2 regions of the Clostridium sp. TJA085 genome follow, and region 1 is predicted to be linked to the other one. Evidence: predicted binding sites of a transcription regulator. Region 1 holds the regulator's gene; the other holds the start of a gene.

Region 1 (10,518 bases):
GAGATAATAGGATATCTTAAAGAAGGACAAGCTTTTGATGTTTTAGCTAAGGATGGATTATGGTATAAAATTAAAGCTGGAAAAAATGAAGGATATATTCACAAGGATTATGCCAAAGTAACTTTAAATGATGATAATAAAAGTAATAAGGTAGATAAAGTAACTAAGCAAGGGGTAGTAGTAAATATTACAAGTGAATTAAGGGTAAGAAAAGGTGCATCAACAAGTTCAGAAACAATAGGTTACTTAAAAAATGGAAGCAAACTTGACATAATAGAAAAGTCAGGGAAATGGTATAAAATAAAATATAAAAATGGATATGGATATGTCCATGAAGATTATGTAAAAGTAACAAGTAATAATAGTAGTAGTAACAGCAATAGTAGTAATAGCAATCAGAATAATAAACCAACAGAAAGCGTTACAAAGCAAGGGGTAGTAGTAAATATTACAAGTGAATTAAGGGTAAGAAAAAGTGCATCAACAAGTTCAGAAACAATAGGTTACTTAAAAAATGGAAGTAAACTTGACATAATAGAAAAGTCAGGAAAATGGTACAAAATAAAATATAAAAATGGACATGGATATGTTCATGAAGATTATGTAAAAGTAACAAGTAATAATAGTAGTAACAGCAATAGTAGTAATAGTAATCAGAATAATAAACCAACAGAAAGCGTTACAAAGCAAGGGGTAGTAGTAAATATTACAAGTGAATTAAGAGTAAGAAAAGGTGCATCAACAAGTTCAGAAACAATAGGTTACTTAAAAAATGGAAGTAAACTTGACATAATAGAAAAGTCAGGAAAATGGTACAAAATAAAATATAAAAATGGACATGGATATGTTCATGAAGATTATGTAAAAGTAACAAGTAATAATAGTAGTAATAGCAATAATAGTAATAGTAGCAATCATAATAGTAACAACAATAATAGTAGTAATAATTCTAGTGTTAATAAATATGAAGGAACAGGAAAAGTTATAAATGTTACAAGTAATTTAAGAGTAAGAAAAGGACCAGGAACACAATATGGTGTTGTAGGATATTTACTACCTGGAGAAAACTTTGATGTTAATGGAAAAGATGGAAAGTGGTATAAAATAAAAAAAGGTAGTATAAGTGGATATATTCATGAAGATTATGTTAAATTTTATCCAAAAAATAATTCTAATAGTAAACCAGAAATTAAACCGGATAATAAACCTGAAGCAAAACCTGAAGTTAAGCCTGAAAGTAAACCAGAATTAAAAGAGAGATATGGGAAAGTTAAGGTAAATAGTGAATTAAGGATTAGAGAAAAACCTAGTACTTCATCAAAAATAATAGGAAACTTAAGAAACGGAGAAATAGTTGAAATACTAGGAGAAGAAAATGGATTTTATAAAATCAAAGATTCAAGCGTAACTGGATACTCTTCAAAAGAATATATAAAAGAAGTTTCAAAAGATGATATACAAAATGAAAAGCCAAATGAAAAAAATGTTATATATACTAATTATAATATGTCAATGGATTCATATATAAAATTACAAAAATCAAGAAACTCATCATATGATTATAATTTTTATGAAAAGTATATAAATCCAGCAAAAGCTACTAATCAATTACAATATTTAAGATTAGATGAATATAGAAATATTAGCGTTAATGGTTTAAATGATTATTTTAAAGCACATAATGCGGGAGTTTTAATTGGTCATGCTAGTGCATTTGTAAATTCAGCAAAAAAATTTAATATAGATCCATTATATTTTGCAGCCCAATCAATACATGAAACAGGGTATGGAAAGAGCACTTTAGCAAAAGGAGTTAAGATAACAGAGATAGCAAATACTAATCATGAAATAAAAAATAGTAAAGGTGAATTAATTGGTTATAAAATGATAAAGTTGCAAAAACCTGTAACTGTATATAATTTATTTGGAATAGGTGCATATGATAATTCTAAAGCATTTCCAAATAGAGCTTTAATACTTGGAACAACATATGCTTATAATCATGGATGGACAAGTGTTGATAAAGCAATAGAAGGTGCTGCTAATTTTGTATCAAGTAATTATGTTAATAGTTCAAAATATAAACAAAATACTTTATATAAAATGAGATATTCACCTAATGAATCATTAATGTGGCATCAATATGCAACTACACCATGGTATGCACAAGAAATAGGGCAACAAATGGAAGAAATGAAATATTTATATACAGGTAACAATGACTTTATTTATGATAAACCAAAGTTTACAGAAACAAAAATGTCTTTTAAAACAAATTTATCTATAGTGCAAAAAAAGAAAGAAAGTTTACCAGAGAGTCAAGCACATGTTTCTATAGATGATAACAAAATAAATAAATAATAATAAGGAGAGATTTTTTTAAAATCTCTCTTTTTTTATTTTAAATTTGTGATTTATGAAAAATAAAAAGTTAAAAATTATTTTAATATAATATTTTATGTAATCAAATGTAAAAAAAATGATTTAAAAAGTTATGTTTATATCAATTAAATTGACAAAATTTTGAAATATATAGTTATATAATTTTATTAAGGGGGAATGTAAGTGAATATATATATAGATATACTACTTATTGAAAATTTTTTGGTAAATTTATTTTTGTTATTAACTACTTATAAAATTATTAGGGAAAAATATTCTTTTAAAATGTGTTTACTATCAGCTATTTTAGGTTCTTTATATACATTAACAATGGTTATAGAAGAAATAAGTTTTTTATCAAATAATATAATTCAAATTATTGTAGCAATAGCTATAGCTTACATACCTCTTAATAATAAGAGGTTTATAAAGTCTTTAAAAAGTGGGATTGTATTTATAGTATCATCCTGTGTGTTAAGTGGAATTTGTTTTAAAATTGCAATTATGACTAATGAGTATTCTATAAAAAATGGTATTATGATAAATAATTTTAAAATAAAATATTTGATTTTAAGTTTATCTATATTATGTATAACATTAGAGAGAATAACAACATATATAAGAGAAAAAAATATTATTAATAATTTTTATTATGATGTTGAATTTTCTGTTGAAAATAAAATTTTAAAAATAAAAGGTTTTTTAGATTCTGGAAATGAACTTAGAGAGCCTATAACAAATTTACCATGTATATTGGTAGAAGAAGTTTATTTAAATGAAATAAATTTAGAAAATTATGGTTTATATCATATTCCTTATAGTGCTATAGGATATGATGGAGTTTTAAAAGGGTTTAGAGTAGACAATATGAAACTTAAAAAAAGTGGACAAACATTTAAGGTTGTAGATGCTATATTATGTCCATGCAAAGATAATTTAAGTAGAGAAAATGATTTTAATGCATTGATACCAAGGGGAGTAATATAAATTATTATTAATATCAAGGAGGAGAATATGGTTAATATAAAACTTTTATTAAATAGGATATTTGAGAAATTAGGTTTGTGTAGAAAAAAACTTCATTATGTTGGAGGAAATGATGCATTACCACCACCTCTTAGCAAAGAAGAAGAAGAAGATTTAGTTAATAAATTAAGTGATGGAGATGAAGGAATAAGAAGTATATTAATAGAAAGAAATTTAAGATTAGTTGTATATATAGCAAGAAAGTTCGAAAATACAGGAGTATATGTAGAAGATTTAATTTCAGTTGGAACTATAGGATTAATAAAAGCAGTAAATACATTTAAACCAGATAAAAAAATAAAGCTTGCAACTTATGCATCAAGATGTATTGAAAATGAAATACTTATGTATTTAAGAAGAAATAATAAAATAAAAGCTGAAATTTCATTTTATGAACCTCTTAATATAGATTGGGATGGAAATGAATTATTATTATCTGATATATTAGGAACTGATAATGATATTGTATATAATTTAATAGAAGATGAAGTAGATAAGCAGTTATTGTTTATTGCTCTTAAAAATTTAAATGAGAGAGAAAAAGAAATTGTTAGATTAAGATTTGGTTTAAATGGTAATAACGAAAAAACACAAAAAGAGGTAGCTGATATACTTGGAATATCACAATCATATATATCAAGATTAGAAAAAAAGATAATAAGTAGATTAAAAAAAGAAATAAGTAAAATGGTTTAGGTTGTCTTTAGTATAAAAGTTACTCCTTACGGAAATACTTTCTACTGTGATGAAATTACTTCCAAAGGAGTTGATGACTTTGATCATTAATAAAGTAGAGATATGTGGAGTAAACACTGCAAAACTTCCTATACTTAAAGAAAAGGAAAAAAGAGAACTTTTATTAAAAATGCAGTCTGGTGATAATAGTGCTAGAGAAACTTTTATAAAAGGTAATTTAAGACTTGTATTAAGTGTTATTCAAAGGTTTAATAATAGAGGCGAAAATGTTGATGATTTATTTCAAGTTGGATGTATAGGGCTTATGAAAGCTATAGATAATTTTGATTTATCTCAAAATGTTAAGTTTTCAACTTATGCTGTACCTATGATAATTGGTGAAATAAGAAGATATCTAAGAGATAACAATTCAATAAGAGTTAGCAGGTCATTAAGAGATATAGCATATAAGGCACTATTAGTTAGAGATAAACTTGTAAAAGATAACAATAGAGAGCCAAATGTTTCTCAAATTGCTAAAGAACTTGAAATTCCAAGAGAAGAAGTTGTTTTTGCATTAGATGCAATACAAGATCCAGTTTCTTTATTTGAACCTATTTATCATGATGGTGGAGATGCTATATATGTTATGGATCAAATTAGCGACTCTAAAAATACTGATGATAGTTGGCTTGAAAATATATCCATAAATGAGGCAATGAAAAAGTTAACTGATAGAGAGAAATTAATATTAAATCTTAGATTTTTTAAAGGTAGAACACAAATGGAGGTTGCAGATGAGATAGGAATATCTCAAGCTCAAGTATCTAGACTAGAAAAGACAGCACTTAAACACATGAGGAAGTATGTTTAAAAAAGAACTCTTATGAGAGTTCTTTTTTCATGTAAATATAATAATTTATAAAATAATGAATATAAATTTAACATATGGGGGTGTTATATATGGAGGAAAATTTACATTCAATAAATTCTATGAAAAGTATGGAGGTTATAGATATAAATTCTGGAACAAAATTAGGATTTATTGTAGATATAAAATTAGATTGTGAGAATGATAAAGTTGAGTCATTAATTATTCCAGGAGAAAACAAAGGGTGGTTTTCGAAAGGAGAGGAAATAGAAATACCATGGGAAAATATAGAGAAGATTGGGTTAGATGTGATATTAGTTTCTATGGATAATTCAAATATTTTAGGGCGAGATGATAATATTTACAGATAGTATCTAGCCATAAAAGAGAAAAATATGTATAATAACGATATAGAATAAGTCAATTACTGTACAGAAAGGTGGGAATTATCTATGAAATGCCCTTTTTGTTCTTTTCAAGAAAGTAAAGTAGTCGATTCAAGATCAACAGATGATAATACTACAATTAGAAGAAGAAGAGAATGTTTAAATTGCAATAAAAGATATACAACTTATGAAAAAGTAGAGGATATTCCAATTTTAGTTATAAAAAAAGATTTAACTAGAGAAAACTTTAATAAGGAAAAAATAGTAAACGGATTGATAATAGCCTGTCAAAAAAGACCTATTTCACGCAAGCAAATAGAAGATATTGCAGAAGATATTGAAAAGACTATATCAAATAAAATGATGACAGAAGTTCAATCAAATTACATAGGAGAAATGGTTATGGAAAGGCTAAAAAAGATAGATGAAGTGTCTTATGTTAGATTTGCTTCTGTTTATAGGCAGTTTAAAGATATTAATACCTTTATGGAAGAAATAAATAGATTAATGAGATAAGGAATTGGCATATTAGTTCTAAAATAGAATTAGTATGCTTTTTTACGTTAAAGATAGGTAAAAAATATATTATTAAATAGATAATAAATTTAGTAAATGTTAAAATAATATTAAAAGAGTTGGAGGGGAAAAATGAAAAATTTAAATTTAGATAATATTTGTAAAAAAGATGATTTTTTAGTTATTGATAATGAAAAAAGTTCAGTTGTATTTTCAACTGCTGAAAAAAATAAAAGTTTTAATAGAAATACTTTAGAAGGAATAGATACATTAAATAATTTAAAGAAAGATTTCAATGTAGATAAAATAGTATATTTAAATCAAATTCATTCAGATGAAGTTTTAATTTATAATGGTGAAGAAAATTTTAATGAAAATAGCGGTGATGGTATAATTACAAATTTAAAAAATGTTTTAATTGGAGTATTTACTGCTGATTGTGTACCTGTAATTATTGTAAATGAGGAGTACGGAGTTATAGGTGCAGTCCACAGTGGATGGAAAGGAACTATTAAGTCTATAACAAAAGTTTGTTTAGATAAAATGACTGAAGTTTATGGCGTTAACCATAAAAATACTAAAGTTTATATAGGCCCTCATATAAGAAAATGCTGTTATGAAATATCAGAAGATTTAAAAGAAAGATTTATAGAAGAGAAAGATATAGATAAAGATATATTATTTGATGGAAGAAATTTAAACTTAGAAGCTTGTATAGAAAAAGATGCAAAAGATTGTGGGGTTAATGATGAAAATATAAAAAGTATACCTCTTTGTACTTATTGTGAAAAAGATATAAAATTACATTCATATAGGAAATCTGATGGATCTTACGGAAGACTATTTACATTTGCAATATTAAAATAGAGGTGATTAAGTTGTCAAAAGAAAAAATATTAATTGTAGATGATGAAGAACATATATTAGAACTTTTAAAATTCAATATAGAAAATGCGGGATATCAAGTTATTTGGGCAAATAATGGAGTAGATGCACTTAATATCGCTAAAAATGAAAAGCCTCATTTAATATTATTAGATTTAATGTTACCTGGAATGGATGGATTTGATGTATGTAAAGAAATAAAAAGAAATAATGATACATGTAATATTTCTATAATAATGCTTACTGCAAAAGGAGAAGAACTAGATAAAATATTAGGCTTAGAACTTGGAGCTGATGATTATATAACAAAACCATTTTCTATAAGGGAACTTTTGGCAAGAGTTAAGGCTGTTTTAAGAAGAAGTGCTCCTTTAGAATCAAATAAAAAAGAAGATATTTATGATAATGGAAGATTAAAAATAGATTTTGAAAGACATGAAGTAACTATAAATAATAAAAAGATAGATATGACATTAAAAGAATTTGAATTATTAGAAATATTAATAAGAAATAAAGGCAAAATTTTAAAGAGAGAAATTTTATTAGATAAAATATGGGGATATGAATATATTGGAGAGACAAGAACAGTAGATGTGCATATTAGATATTTAAGAAAAAAAATAGAAGAAGATGATAAAAACCCTAAGCTTATAGAAACTATAAGAGGGGTTGGATATAGATTTAACGGGTAATATTTATGAAGAAAAAAATAATAACTTCTGTAATAATAACAGTAGTTTTTGCCTTAGTTATAATAACATCTTCATTTATGGCTCTTTACAGTATACAGGAAATAGAAAATTCTAAAAGCATGTTAAAAGAATATAACTCTATAATTTCTGAATTAGATATAGAAAATGCTAGTAAATTAGGTTTATTTAAAATAAATGGGAAAACAATAGAATTAACTATAATTGATAAAGATGGGAATATAAAATTTAATTCATCAGGAAATGAAGCAAATATAAGTTATGCTTCAATAATAAAAGAAGCTGAAAATAAAGGTGTAGGTTATTTAGATAAATATAATGAAAATAAAAAAATAAATATGATTTATTGTGGAACTAAGCTTTCTAATGGAGATACAATAATAAGTGGAGTTGAAGAGCCTACAACAAATATATTTCAAGTTAAAAATACTAAATATTATATTATAACTTTAATAATTGTTTTATTATTATCTATAGCTTTAGCTCTTAAGTTAGTTAGAATAATTGTAGATCCAATAAAACATTTAGAAAGTGTTACTTGGAAAATAGCTCATGGAAATTTACAAACAAGGGTAAATGTAGTCTCAAATGATGAATTAGGACAACTAGGTAAAACATTTAATAATATGGCAGATCAGCTTCAAAGTAAAATAAATGAAGTCGTTGATAAACAAAATAGACTTGAGTCAATATTAAAATCTATGCAAAGTGGAGTTATAGCTGTAGACAATGAAGATAGAATAATAACTATAAATCCTTATGCTCAAAAGATATTTGGAATAAATGTAGATGTTACAGGAAAATATTTAAATGATTGTATAGAAGATAAAAGAATAAAAGAAATTTTAAATAATGAAACTGTTGATGAAACACAAGTTAAAATAAAAAAACCATTTAGAAGATTTTTGAAAATAAAGAAAGCTATAGTTATAAATGGATATAAAAAAATTGGTAGAGTTATTGCAATTCAAGATATAACAGAAATGAAAAGACTTGAAAATATAAGAAGTCAGTTTGTAGCTAATGTATCTCATGAATTAAAAACTCCATTAACGTCAATAAAAGGTTTTGCTGAAACATTAAGATATGTTGAAGATGAAGAAACTAAAATTAAATTTTTAGATATAATAGATAAAGAGACAGAAAGGCTTACTAGACTTATTAGTGATATCTTAGTTCTTTCTGATTTAGAAAATAATCCAGTAGAAGAATTAGAAGAAATTTTTCCAGATGGAATAATAACAGATGCAATAAATATATTAAGTGAACATGCAAGAAAAAAGAATATATATATAAATTTTGAATCTGATAATAATGATTTTATTTTAGGACAGAAAGATAAGTTTCTTCAAATAGTTATAAACATAATAGAAAATTCTATAAAATATTCAAATAATAATACTAAAATTAATGTAAAAAGTTTTTCAGATAAAGAATATTATTATTTTAAGGTGAAAGATAATGGTATAGGAATACCAAAAGAAGACCTTCCTAGAATATTTGAACGTTTTTACAGAGTTGATAAAGCAAGAAAAAGTGGGGGTACTGGACTTGGTCTTGCAATAGTTAAACATATTGTAAAAACTTTTGGAGGAGAGATAAGTGTTGATTCTGAAGTTTTAAAGGGAACAGAATTTACATTTAAAATAAAACATATATAAATAAAAGACGAACTTTTAAAAATAAAAGTTCGTCTTTTTTATTTAATTGTTAAACTCATTTAACACTAATATAAAACAACTTAACTTTAGTATAATAATACCTTAACTTTCAAAAGATATTATTAATATATAGTCAAATTATAAAAATAAATGAGTAAAGGGATTTTTAAGGAGGTTATATTTTATGAGAAAGAAAAATTTAAAAATGTTAGTAGCCACATTAGCAGTAGTTATTACAGGAGGATTATTTGTTGGTTGTGGAAGTACAGAAAATGGTAGCTCTATAACAATAAGTGGATCATCAGCACTTTTGCCTCTTATGGAACAATCAATAGAAAAATTTAATGAAATAAAACCTGGAAATACTATAAATGCACAAGCAGGAGGTTCAGGAACCGGACTTACTCAAGTTTTAGAAGGTTCTGTTAATATAGGAAACTCAGATGTTTACGCAGAAGATAAGCTTACAAAGGAACAAGCAAGTCAATTAGTAGATCATAAAGTTGTAGCGCAAGGTTTTGGTGTTGTTGTTAATAAAAATTCTGGAATAGAAAATTTAACAAAGAAACAAATACAAGATATTTTTTCAGGGAAGATTAAGAATTGGAAAGAGGTTGGAGGAAAGGATTTAGAAATATTAGTAGTTCACAGGCCTACATCATCAGGAACAAGAGCAACATTTACAAAGAAGATATTAGATGGAAATAAAAAATTAGAAAATGATTCAATAGGAGCTACACAAGATAGTAATGGTGCTGTATTAAATGCTATGAAACAAAATAATGGAGCAATAAGTTATGTGGCACTATCATATATGAATAATGAAGAAGCAAAAAATACATTAAATTTAATTAAAATAGATGGAAAAGAAGCAACTGCTGAAAATATTAAATCTGGAAATTATGATTTCTGGTCATGGGGGCACATGTATACAAAAGGTGAAGCTAATGGACTTACAAAGGAATTTATAGATTTTGTAGGAAGTAGTGAAAATAGTGAAAGTATAAATAATTTAGGATTAATTCCAGGAAATGAAATAAAGGAAAAATAATAAGCAATAAAGATAGGAATGAGGTATATGAAGACGAGGAGTTTCAAAGAAAGGCTATTAAATGAATATTTAGGGAAAGGATTTTCAAGTTTTTGTGGAATATTAATAATTTTAATAACAGTATCAATAATATTATTTATAGGATTAAAAGGAATAAAGACATTCACTAAAGGTGAGTATAGTTTAATTGAATTTTTATTTACGAATAACTGGAATCCTTCAGGTAGCCCTAAAACTTTTGGAGCTTTTGCATTCATATTAGGATCTACACTAGTATCCTTAGGAGCTGTTATATTAAGTGCTCCAATTGCAGTTGCGTTAGGGATTTTTGTTAATGTAATTTCTAAAGGTTTTG
Region 2 (10,518 bases), on a different contig from region 1:
GGTATAAGATACCTGTACATGATATAGAGGATATGTGTGATTCAAAAGATTATAATAAATATTCTATTTTATATTATCCTATGATTAATTATTATCCATATATCAGAAAATACGGTTATTTTATGATGGGATATAAATGTGATAAAAAAGGAAACTTAAAGTACTTAGTTTATGCTGTGCCAGGTAAAAAAGATAAGGATGAGCAACCTTATGGAGGAAAATCAGGATTTATTACATGGTGTAAGAGAAAAAGTAATGATGAATATGGTTTTTGGTTAATGTTCTATGATTATAAAAATTCAACAATTGTAGTTCCAGCTAAGTAATAAATTTGTAATATACAATAATTTGCAAGTAATATTTGAAAGTATTATAATTTAGATATAATTAGGAGAAGCTTAAGCTTCTCCTAATTAGTTATATAGGGTGTTTAGGAGGGAATATGAGACAAGTACTTTTTGAAATTTTAAATTTTAAGGTTTATAGTTATGGGTTTATGATTGCTATAGGTGTAATATTAGCATCAACATTTTTTATAAGAAAAGCAAAAAGGTATGGATATGATGAAGATAAGTTATTAAATTTAATAATTGTAACAGTTATATCAGGTATATTAGGAGGAAAGTTATTATTTATAATTACTGAATTTAAGGACATAATAAATAATCCGTCAATTCTATTTAATTTTGGTAATGGATTTGTAATATATGGAGCTATAATATGTGGTGCACTAGGACTATATTTATATTGTAGAAAAAATAGATTTGATTCTATACAATTATTAGATTTTGTTGTTCCTTTTGTTGCTTTAGCACAGGGGTTTGGAAGAATAGGATGTTTTTTGGCTGGATGTTGCTATGGAAGAGAAACAACACTTCCAATTGGAGTAGTGTTTCCAAGTGGGTCTTTAGCACCTAGTGGAATACCTTTAATACCAACTCAATTATTTAGTTCCGTATTTGATTTTTTATTAGCAGGTTTTTTGATATGGTATAGCAGAAAAGAAAGAATCAAAGGTAGGATACTTGCTGTATATATTATAATTTATAGTATTGGAAGATTTTTTATAGAATTTTTTAGAAATGATCCAAGAGGAAATATATTAATGTTTTCAACATCGCAATTTATAGCTATATTTACTCTTGTATTAGGAGTTATAATTTACAATTTAGATAAATTTAAAAGGAGAGAAAATAAGTGAATAGACGGGTAATATCAAAATTAGCAATGCTTTGCATTATGGTTGTTATTGGAACAACTATGGTTGGATGTACACCTGTAAATAATGTTTTAGTAAAGCTTGGATTTAGAAACAATGATTTTGATTATATGAAGACTAATAAGGTTGATGAAATAGTCATAGAGAATAGTCGTGATACTGGTTTTAGATTTGAAGTTACGGATCCGAAGGCAATAGAGGAAATATACAAAACATTATCAGCAGGAAACCCAGAGCCGGAAAAAAGTTCATTAGATCCTGATTACATATTTGAGATTCATACAGGAGACAAAGTTAAAAAGTATTATTATGTAGTAGGTGTTAATGAAAGTAGGAGAGGAAACTTTTATGATTCAAATAATGCCTATAAGGTACCAAGAGATTTGGATCAGACAATAATTAATAATTTATCATTTATAAGAAGACCTAGAGATTTTAATTCAATATATTATGGTACAATAATGAAAGTAATGGAAATGAATAAAGGTGCATTAGGTGATGGTAGTCACAAAGTTGGAATTAATATACTAAGTGATTTAGATTGTGTTAAATATTTATTTTCAACAGATTTACAAAAATTCCAAAAGGATTTACAAAAAGTAATACCGGGGGCTGAAATAATAAATAATAACAACCAAAATGACTTTAATGTAGTTGTAACTGTTCAAAACATGGGATATAGCACAGATGTGTTTAGAACATTAATAACTGTAGATAATAAGATTGATAAGACTTACCAAAAATATTATGTTGTAGGACATTATGAATTTAAAAAATGGGAAATTACAGTCGGAAGCGATGGTAAAAAGCCTGATAATTGGAGTCAAACAAATAAATAAGGGAGGATTTACATATGAATAATGCTCAAAAAGCTACAATGAATCCATTTGGTAAAAAGCCAAAGTATGGAAAAATAAAAAATGTAATAGGTATAATAAGTGGAAAAGGTGGAGTAGGAAAATCTACTGTAACAGGAATAACTGCAACTATGCTTAGAAAAAAAGGTTATAAAGTTGGAGTTTTAGATGCAGATATAACAGGACCATCAATGCCAAGATTTTTTGGTATAAATAATGAAAGAGCGCAAATAATATCATTAGATGAACAAAATATAAAGTTCATTCCAGCTACAACTAAGAGTGGAATAAAGGTTATGTCAATGAATCTTTTAACAGAAGTTGAAGATGATCCTGTTATATGGAGAGGTCCTGTAATAACTGGAGTTTTAAATCAAATGTATTTTGATACAGAGTGGGGAGAGTTAGATTATCTTCTAATTGATATGCCACCTGGAACAGGAGATATAGCGCTTACAGTTATGAAGGAGTTCAATGTTAAGGAACTAATAATAGTTTCTACACCACAGGATATGGTATCAATGATTGTTAAAAAGGTTGTAAAAATGGCTGAGAAAGTAGGCACACCTATTAAGGGTGTAGTTGAAAATATGGCTTATATAACTTGTGATAGCTGTGACAAAAAGCTAAGAGTATTTAGTAAAAAGTCAGCAGAAGAGCATGCAGAATACCTTGGTTTACCACTTTTAGGGGAACTTCCAATAAATCTAGAACTTACAGAAGCTCTAGAAGAAGGAAGAGCTGAGGAGTATGTATTAGATAATGCTCTATATTCATTAATATTTGAAGGCTTATATTAATACATACTCTCTATGTATGAGAGGAGTAATTTAATATGAAAGCTAATGTTGATAAGGATACTTGTATTGGATGTGGATTATGTCCATCAATATGTCCAGAAGTATTTGATATGGATGATGACGGAAAGGCTGTTGCAATTTCACCTGACGTTCCACAAGAAAATGAAGATGGAGCTAAAGAAGCAGCGGAAAATTGTCCAGTAAATGCAATTAGTGTAGAGTAATAAAAATAGCAAGCTTATATAAGCTTGCTATTTTTATTAAAAGAAGTCATTCATAAGAGGATTTATTATATAATTAGAAAAGTTATGATTACTTGGTGAAGATGAGTTATCAAAAGATACAGATATATAATCTCCAATAGATGCACCAGCTATTTCGCATAAAGGGCGTGAAATCAAGGTGCCATTTTCTAATTCTATAAATGCCTCTAAATTATTTATATCTAATACTTTACCTCGCATAACACTACCTCCTTCTTATTATTAGTGTTAGCGTATTTATTAATATATATACAAAAAGGATACTAAGTTAATAGTATCCTTAATAAATATCATTATATATAATTTTGAACACATCTAATGCTTCTTCAATTTTAGATTTAAGCAAAGATTTTTTTCTTAAGTATTCTTTCTTTCCTTCATTTGTTAAAGAATATATTTTTCTGAATTTCTTTTTAGGATCATCCCATTTCCAAACTACAAGACCGTCTTTTTCTAATGCTTTTAGAATTGGATATATTCCACCTGTACTAGGAATCCATTTTCCTCGTGTACGCTCTCCAATTGAATGTGAGATATAACTACCTGTGGCTGGTGTAGAATTCAATATATGAAGAACATAAATGGATAATAAACCTTTTGTAAAAACTTGACCCACAGCATCTTTTTCTTTTTTTACTTTTTTAAGTTCCATCATATTTCTTTTATATTCTTCATAGAGTCTTTTTTCCTCAGCCTTTATATCCATTGAGTCAGAAAAATTTAAATTACTCATAATTATACCTCTTGGACTACAACTCCTAGTAAACCAGGACCAGTATGAACTCCAAGAGAAGGTCCTATTGTAGCTGGCGCGATAGATTCTATATTATCAAGTTTTGAGATAGCATCATATAAAGCATTAAATTCTTCATCAGATGAACCACCACATAGAACCCAAACTTTGCTTTTACCCTTTTCAAGGTGTTCTTTTGCTATTTTTACTAATTTGTTCATAGATTGCTTTCTACCACGAACTTTAGCAAATGTATAATAAACACCTTCATCATTAACTGATATTATAGGTTTTAAATTTAAGATTTCTCCGATAGTACCTGCTACTTTTCCTATTCTTCCACCTTTTTTTAAGTATTCTAATGTGTTTATAGTAAAGTATCCATGAGTTTTCTTACGAAGTTTTGGAAGTTCCTCAATTATTTCTTCAAAAGTTTTACCTTCTTTAACTAATTGAGCGGCATTTAATACTAATGCACCTTCAGCCATACTAAGAATTTTAGTATCAAAAACATAAGATGTTAATTTAGGGTGATCTTCAAGTGCTAATCTTATAGCATTACCTGTACCTGAAAGCCCACTTGAGATTGTAACTGCAATTACATGAGTGTAACCTTCTTCTTCTAATTTATTAAGAATATTTTCTATTCTAGAAGCACTTGGTAAAGAAGTTGTAGGAATTTCTTTTTCTAATGATTCATAAACCTCTTTTGGACTTATATCTATTTTATCTTCAAATTCTCCATTAGAATATATTATTCTAAATGGTGCAAACTCTATGTTATTTTCTTTTAATTGTTCTGTAGTTAAATCTGATCCACTATCAGTTAAAATGGCAATTTTTTGCATATAAATACCTCCTATTAAAATGATTAAAGCAAGTAAACTTTATCACTACTGATAATATAAACTATATCATTACTGATATAGTTTAGCAATATAAAAGAAATTATTATTAAAATAATTTCTTTTATAAAAAAATTAGTAAGAAATAGAAGAATCTGAATCTACTATATTCCATATTGTATTACCAGGAGATAAGCTAATTTCATTACCTTCTATATCAAAAAGCATAGTATCACTTGTCTCTGAATCTTTAGACCATAATATATTTATAACTTTACCATTAGAAAATAAATAACCTTCACCATCATTAATTAAATCTATATCTAAATGAGAATTATCTGTTTGAAGAGTGATGTCGGCTTTTTGAACTATTATGTTATTGAATGTTAAGGGTTTATTAGTTATAGCATCAATTGCAATTTTACCATCCATATATTTAGTATAAGAACCATTTTCGAAAACATATTTAGTTTCATAAACGTTATTTGGTTTTACAGTTATATTTGAGCTTGTTTTTAAATTATCTTTATTAAAATAGCTAGAATCAAATTTTAAATAAGATTTTGCAGTTAAGTTATATTTCTTATCTTTTATGGCAGTTAATATTTTTTCACTTGATGTATAAAGATTATGTGGTGCTTTTCTAGAATTATCCCTATAATAATATTTTCCATTTTTCATTTCATTTAAACTCATTAAAGAATCATCATTTTCAACTTGTGATAAAGCTTCCTTTGAACCACCACAATGAGCAATAGGTAATGAATATTCTTTTGATAGTGTTAAAAAATAAGGGCGTATACTTCTTATAGGTCCTATTTTTTCTGAAGTTTTACTATGATATAAGGCAATAAATCTAGGAATTCCACCTTCTGCTGAGGTTTCATAGACAATATCTGCAAAGGAGAGTCCACTTTGAGGCCTTGAAGCTTTAGAATTTTCAACAACTGCCATATAAGGAACTTTATTTTGAGGATCTTCTGATGATTCTACACCTGTAAAGGGATAATAAAATTTTTTAGTTTGTTCTATATTATTTGAAGATGTAGTTTTTGATTCATCTAAAATTTCACTTTGATTATTTGATGAATTTTTTTGTTCTTCAACTTTACAAGACATTACAGAAGTAAATGTAAAAATTGTAAATAATGAAATTAATAAAAATTTTCTCATATTTATCTCCTTTTTTTATTTAATGATACTTAATATATATAATGTTTTATAGAAAATGATTACTTTAATTTAAAAAAATATTTTTCTTAATAAAAATAAAAAAATAAAATAAAAAAGAGAGATAATTAGACTTAATATAAGCAAAGAATAAGCAAGGATAAAATATCAAATAAATTTAAAATAAAAGCTGATTGCACTAGAATATCTTTTGAAGTATAATAAGACAGTACTAAAATTGGTACTATATATTGTGTTATGGGGGTCGTTTAGATGCTATATGTTGTAAAAAGGGACGGTAGAGAGGTTGAGTTCAATTCAGAGAAGATAGTTAATGCTATAAAGAAAGCAGCTGAAGATATAGGTGTAAACCTAAAAGCGAGCAAAACGTTAGATATCGTTCAAAAAGTTATTGAGTATATAGAGGTGTCTGGGGAAAATAGAATATCTGTAGAGCAAGTTCAAAATCTTGTTGAAAAAGCTTTAAAGGATTCAAACTTAGATAATGTTGTTATTGCATATCAAAATTATAGAAGAGAGAGAACTAAGGTTAGAGAAATAAAATCAGACCTTATGAGAGCTATAAGTAAAATAGGTGTTGAAACAGATAGAGATAATGCTAATGTTGGTAATAATTTTAGTTCTAAATTATTAAGAATAGCATCAGAATCAAATAAATGGCATAACTTAGCAAATATGCCAAAGTATTTATCAAAAGCACATGAAATTGGAGATCTTTATTATCATGACTTAGATAGTTATAACTTAACTACTAACTGTCTACACATTCCAACTAAAGAGATATTAGAGAATGGATTTAATACAGGATATGGAACTATAAATGCACCAAGAAGAATAGAAACGGCAGCAGAATTATCATGTATATTATTACAATCAACTCAAAATGATATGTTTGGTGGTCAATCACATCCTGACTTTGATAATGATATGTCTATATTTGTTAAACCAACTAGAGAAGAAATAATATCTGAGTTTAAAGAACTTGGATTACCTCAGGAAAAAATAGAGGAACTAGCAGAAAAAAAATTAAAAAATAGAATACATCAAGCAATGCAAGGGGTAGTTTATAATTTAAACACAATGCATTCAAGAGCTGGTTCACAAGTACCATTTAGTTCAATAAATATAGGAATACCAGAATCAAGAGATGCAGCTTTAATTTGTGAAATATTCTTATTAGAGTATGAAAAAGGTTTAGGAAAAGGTGAGCAACCAATATTCCCTAACATAATTTTTAGAGTTAAAGAAGGCGTAAATAGGGAACCAAATGATCCTTATTTCTATTTATATGAGTTAGCTTGTAGAGTTGCGGCTAAAAGAATGAATCCTACATTTATGAATATAGATGCAGATTTTAATAAAAAATATTATGATATGGGTATTACTCCAGCTACTATGGGATGTAGAACTTATCTTATGAGTAATGTAAATGGAGAGCCTGGTGTTAAGGGAAGAGGTAATATAGCTCCTACAACTATAAATTTACCTAGAATAGGAATACAAGCTCAAGGTAATATAGATAGATTCTTTAAAATATTTGATGAAAGATTAAATTTAGCTAAAGAATCATTACTTCATAGATATGAAGTATTAAAGCATTTAAAAGTTAAAGATTTACCTTTTGTAGCAGGTCAAAATTTAATGAAAGGTTCAGAAGGTTTATTACCAGATGATTCAATAGAACCAATATTAAAACAAGGAACTTGGGGAATTGGATTTATAGGTCTTGCAGAAACATTAACTGCATTAGTAGGAAAGCATCATGGTGAAGATGAAGATGCTAGACAACTTGGTATTAAAATTATTGAACATTTAAGATCATTCTGTGATAGAACAGCAGAAGAAACAAAACTTAACTGGAGTGCTTATGCAACACCAGCTGAAGGTTTATCAGGAAAATTCATTAAACAAGACCAAAAGGCGTTTGGAATTATTAAAGGTGTAACTGATAAAGAATATTATACAAATAGTTTCCATGTTCCAGTTAATTATGCAATATCTTTAAAGGATAAGATAGATATAGAAGCACCTTATCATAAACTATGTAATGGCGGACATATAAGTTATTTAGAAGTTGATGATTGTCCATCAGGTGAAACTATAATGTCTATATTAGATTATGCATATAAGAAAACTAATATAAGTTACCTAGGAATTAACTTCCATATAAGATATTGTAAAGATTGTGGAACATACTTACACAATCACGAGCAAAAATGTACTAATTGTGGAAGTGTAGATATACAAGGGATTTCTAGAGTAACAGGATACTTAAGTTTAGATGAAAGATTTGGACCTGGAAAGTATCATGAAAGACAGGATAGAGTTACTCATACAGGAACAGGGGTTAATCACTATCAAGATTGTTAATTAAAAATAGATTAAGGCTGCTACAATAGTAATTGTAGTAGCCTTTTTAGCAAATAATATTTAAGAAAGTATTATAAAGATATTAATAAAATTAATTAAGTAATAAATATTTTTGATTATATTGATAGTAATTATTGGAATGATATAATTAATAGATAAGAGGAGTGAACTTATGAGCAAAAATATAAGACTTGCAGGAATAGCTTATGAAAGCCTGGTAAATGGACCTGGAATACGAAGAGTTTTCTTTGCACAAGGATGTAGACATAATTGTGAAGGGTGTTTTAATCCTGATACTCATGATTTTAATGGTGGAGAAGAAAAAAACATGGATGAACTTATAGAAGATGTTTTAGAAAACCCTATGATTAAAGGAGTGACATTTAGTGGAGGCGATCCTTTAGAACAAGCTGATAAATTTGCATATATGGCAAAAAAGTTTAAAAATAATGGTTTAAATATTTGGTCATTTACTGGATATAAATTTGAACATATTTTAAATAAGATGAATGAAAAAAAAGAATTAAAAGATTTTATAAATAATATAGATGTTTTAGTAGATGGAAAATTTGATCAAAATAAAAAAGAGGATGGAATTAGATTTAGAGGATCAACTAATCAAAGAATAATAGATGTTCCTAAAAGTTTAGCTCAAGGTAAAATTATTTTATTAGAAGAATATATGAAATAATAAGAATATGGAGGGGTATTATATGAATATAACTGTAAGTAATGTTAAAGAGAACTTTGATGGAAGAATAATTCCTTTATTTGAAGGTAATTTAGACATTAAGGATAATAAGTTAAAAGAAATTTTATCTAATTTAAATAGTAAAGATAAGTTTAAAGGAAAATCTGGAGAAACTTACATATTAACAAACGAGAACAATGGAAATATTGAAGATACAATTTTAATAGGTCTTGGAAATGAAGAAGATATAAATTTAGAAACTATTAAAGAAAATATATCAAAAGCCTATAAAAAGATGAAAGAGCTTAAAAATGTATCTATAGCTTTTAATATGATTAATACAAATAAACTTGATGCTTTAGAAATTATAAAAGCTATTACATTATCATTAATGCTTTCAGATTATGAATTTATAAAATATAAAAAAGATAAAGAAAATAGAGAAGTGTCTGTATCAATTATTGGTGTTGAAGAAGCATTAATAAATGAAGCTAATGAATTTGTTAAAGAAGGAATTGATATAGCAGAGGGAGTTCAAATAGCTAGAGAATTAGTAAATGAACCAGCAAATGAAATGTATCCAGAAACACTAGCTGATGCAGCAACTATACTTGGAAATAAATTTGGTTTTGAAGTTGAAGTTTTTGATAAAGAAAAAATTGAAGAATTTGGAATGGAAGCTTTTATGTCTGTTGCAAAAGGTTCAGCTAGAGAACCAAAGCTTATTGTTATGAGGTATTTTGGAGATAAACACAATAAAAAAGATATTTTAGGACTTGTTGGTAAAGGATTAACTTTTGATACAGGTGGATATTCATTAAAACCAACTAATGGAATGGAAACAATGAAATCAGATATGGGTGGAGCAGCTGCTGTAATAGGTGCTATATCAGTTATTGCAAAAAGAAATCTTGCTATGAATGTTATAGGAGTAGTAGCAGCTTGTGAAAATATGATATCAGGATGTGCGTATAGACCTGGAGATATTATAGGTAGTATGTCAGGAAAAACTATAGAAGTTTTAAATACAGATGCAGAAGGTAGATTAACTTTAGCTGACGCAGTTACTTATATAAGTAAAAAAGAAAAGGTTAATGAAGTTATAGAAATGTCAACTCTTACAGGTGCAGCACTTGTTGCTTTAGGAGAAACTACAACAGCTGCTATAACTAATGATAATGATTTATTTAAAGAATATAAAACAGTAACTGAATATACTGGAGAAAAGGTGTGGGAATTACCAACATTTAATGAATATAAGGAGCTTATAAAATCAGACATTGCTGATTTAAAAAATATTGGTGGCAGAAATGCTGGAACAATAACAGCTGGATTATTTGTTGAAGAATTTGTAGAAGAAGGTGTACCATTCTTACATTTAGATATAGCAGGAACAGCGTGGACAGATTCACCAAAGCCTTATAAGGCTAAAGGTGGTACAGGAGTTCCTGTAAACTCATTATATGAATTTGCAAAAGGTAGAGAAAATAAATAAAATAATAAAAAAAGGCCAGTATCTTTTAAAGATACTGGCTTATATCTATTTATA

Evidence for each region. Region 1 encodes NrdR, which represses ribonucleotide reductase genes. Its sites were predicted from a motif close to CACNANATNTNGTG; they were not measured.
Region 2: AC4FQW_RS11590 (anaerobic ribonucleoside triphosphate reductase) is a predicted target of NrdR. The motif match lies at 6,130-6,143, and genes of this name have one in related genera.

The regions. Positions count from the first base shown of each region.
Region 1 covers NZ_JBZEEZ010000001.1:637,128-647,645, reverse strand. Annotated here, with positions in the region: gene AC4FQW_RS03470 (SH3 domain-containing protein) at 1-2,361, shown strand, start outside; gene AC4FQW_RS03465 (sigma-E processing peptidase SpoIIGA) at 2,566-3,369, shown strand; gene sigE (RNA polymerase sporulation sigma factor SigE) at 3,397-4,104, shown strand; gene sigG (RNA polymerase sporulation sigma factor SigG) at 4,184-4,957, shown strand; gene AC4FQW_RS03450 (YlmC/YmxH family sporulation protein) at 5,047-5,325, shown strand; gene nrdR (transcriptional regulator NrdR) at 5,407-5,856, shown strand; gene pgeF (peptidoglycan editing factor PgeF) at 5,989-6,723, shown strand; gene AC4FQW_RS03435 (response regulator) at 6,735-7,433, shown strand; gene AC4FQW_RS03430 (HAMP domain-containing sensor histidine kinase) at 7,439-9,112, shown strand; gene AC4FQW_RS03425 (phosphate ABC transporter substrate-binding protein) at 9,297-10,163, shown strand; gene pstC (phosphate ABC transporter permease subunit PstC) at 10,191-10,518, shown strand, end outside.
Region 2 covers NZ_JBZEEZ010000005.1:46,240-56,757, reverse strand. Annotated here, with positions in the region: gene AC4FQW_RS11635 (DUF7922 domain-containing protein) at 1-326, shown strand, start outside; gene AC4FQW_RS11630 (prolipoprotein diacylglyceryl transferase) at 443-1,201, shown strand; gene AC4FQW_RS11625 (YhfM domain-containing protein) at 1,198-2,058, shown strand; partial or broken gene AC4FQW_RS11620 (Mrp/NBP35 family ATP-binding protein) at 2,124-2,876, shown strand; gene AC4FQW_RS11615 (ferredoxin) at 2,912-3,100, shown strand; gene AC4FQW_RS11610 (hypothetical protein) at 3,137-3,340, opposite strand; gene AC4FQW_RS11605 (PadR family transcriptional regulator) at 3,420-3,872, opposite strand; gene AC4FQW_RS11600 (DegV family protein) at 3,875-4,720, opposite strand; gene AC4FQW_RS11595 (DUF3048 domain-containing protein) at 4,853-5,890, opposite strand; gene AC4FQW_RS11590 (anaerobic ribonucleoside triphosphate reductase) at 6,161-8,278, shown strand; gene nrdG (anaerobic ribonucleoside-triphosphate reductase activating protein) at 8,451-8,969, shown strand; gene AC4FQW_RS11580 (leucyl aminopeptidase) at 8,992-10,464, shown strand.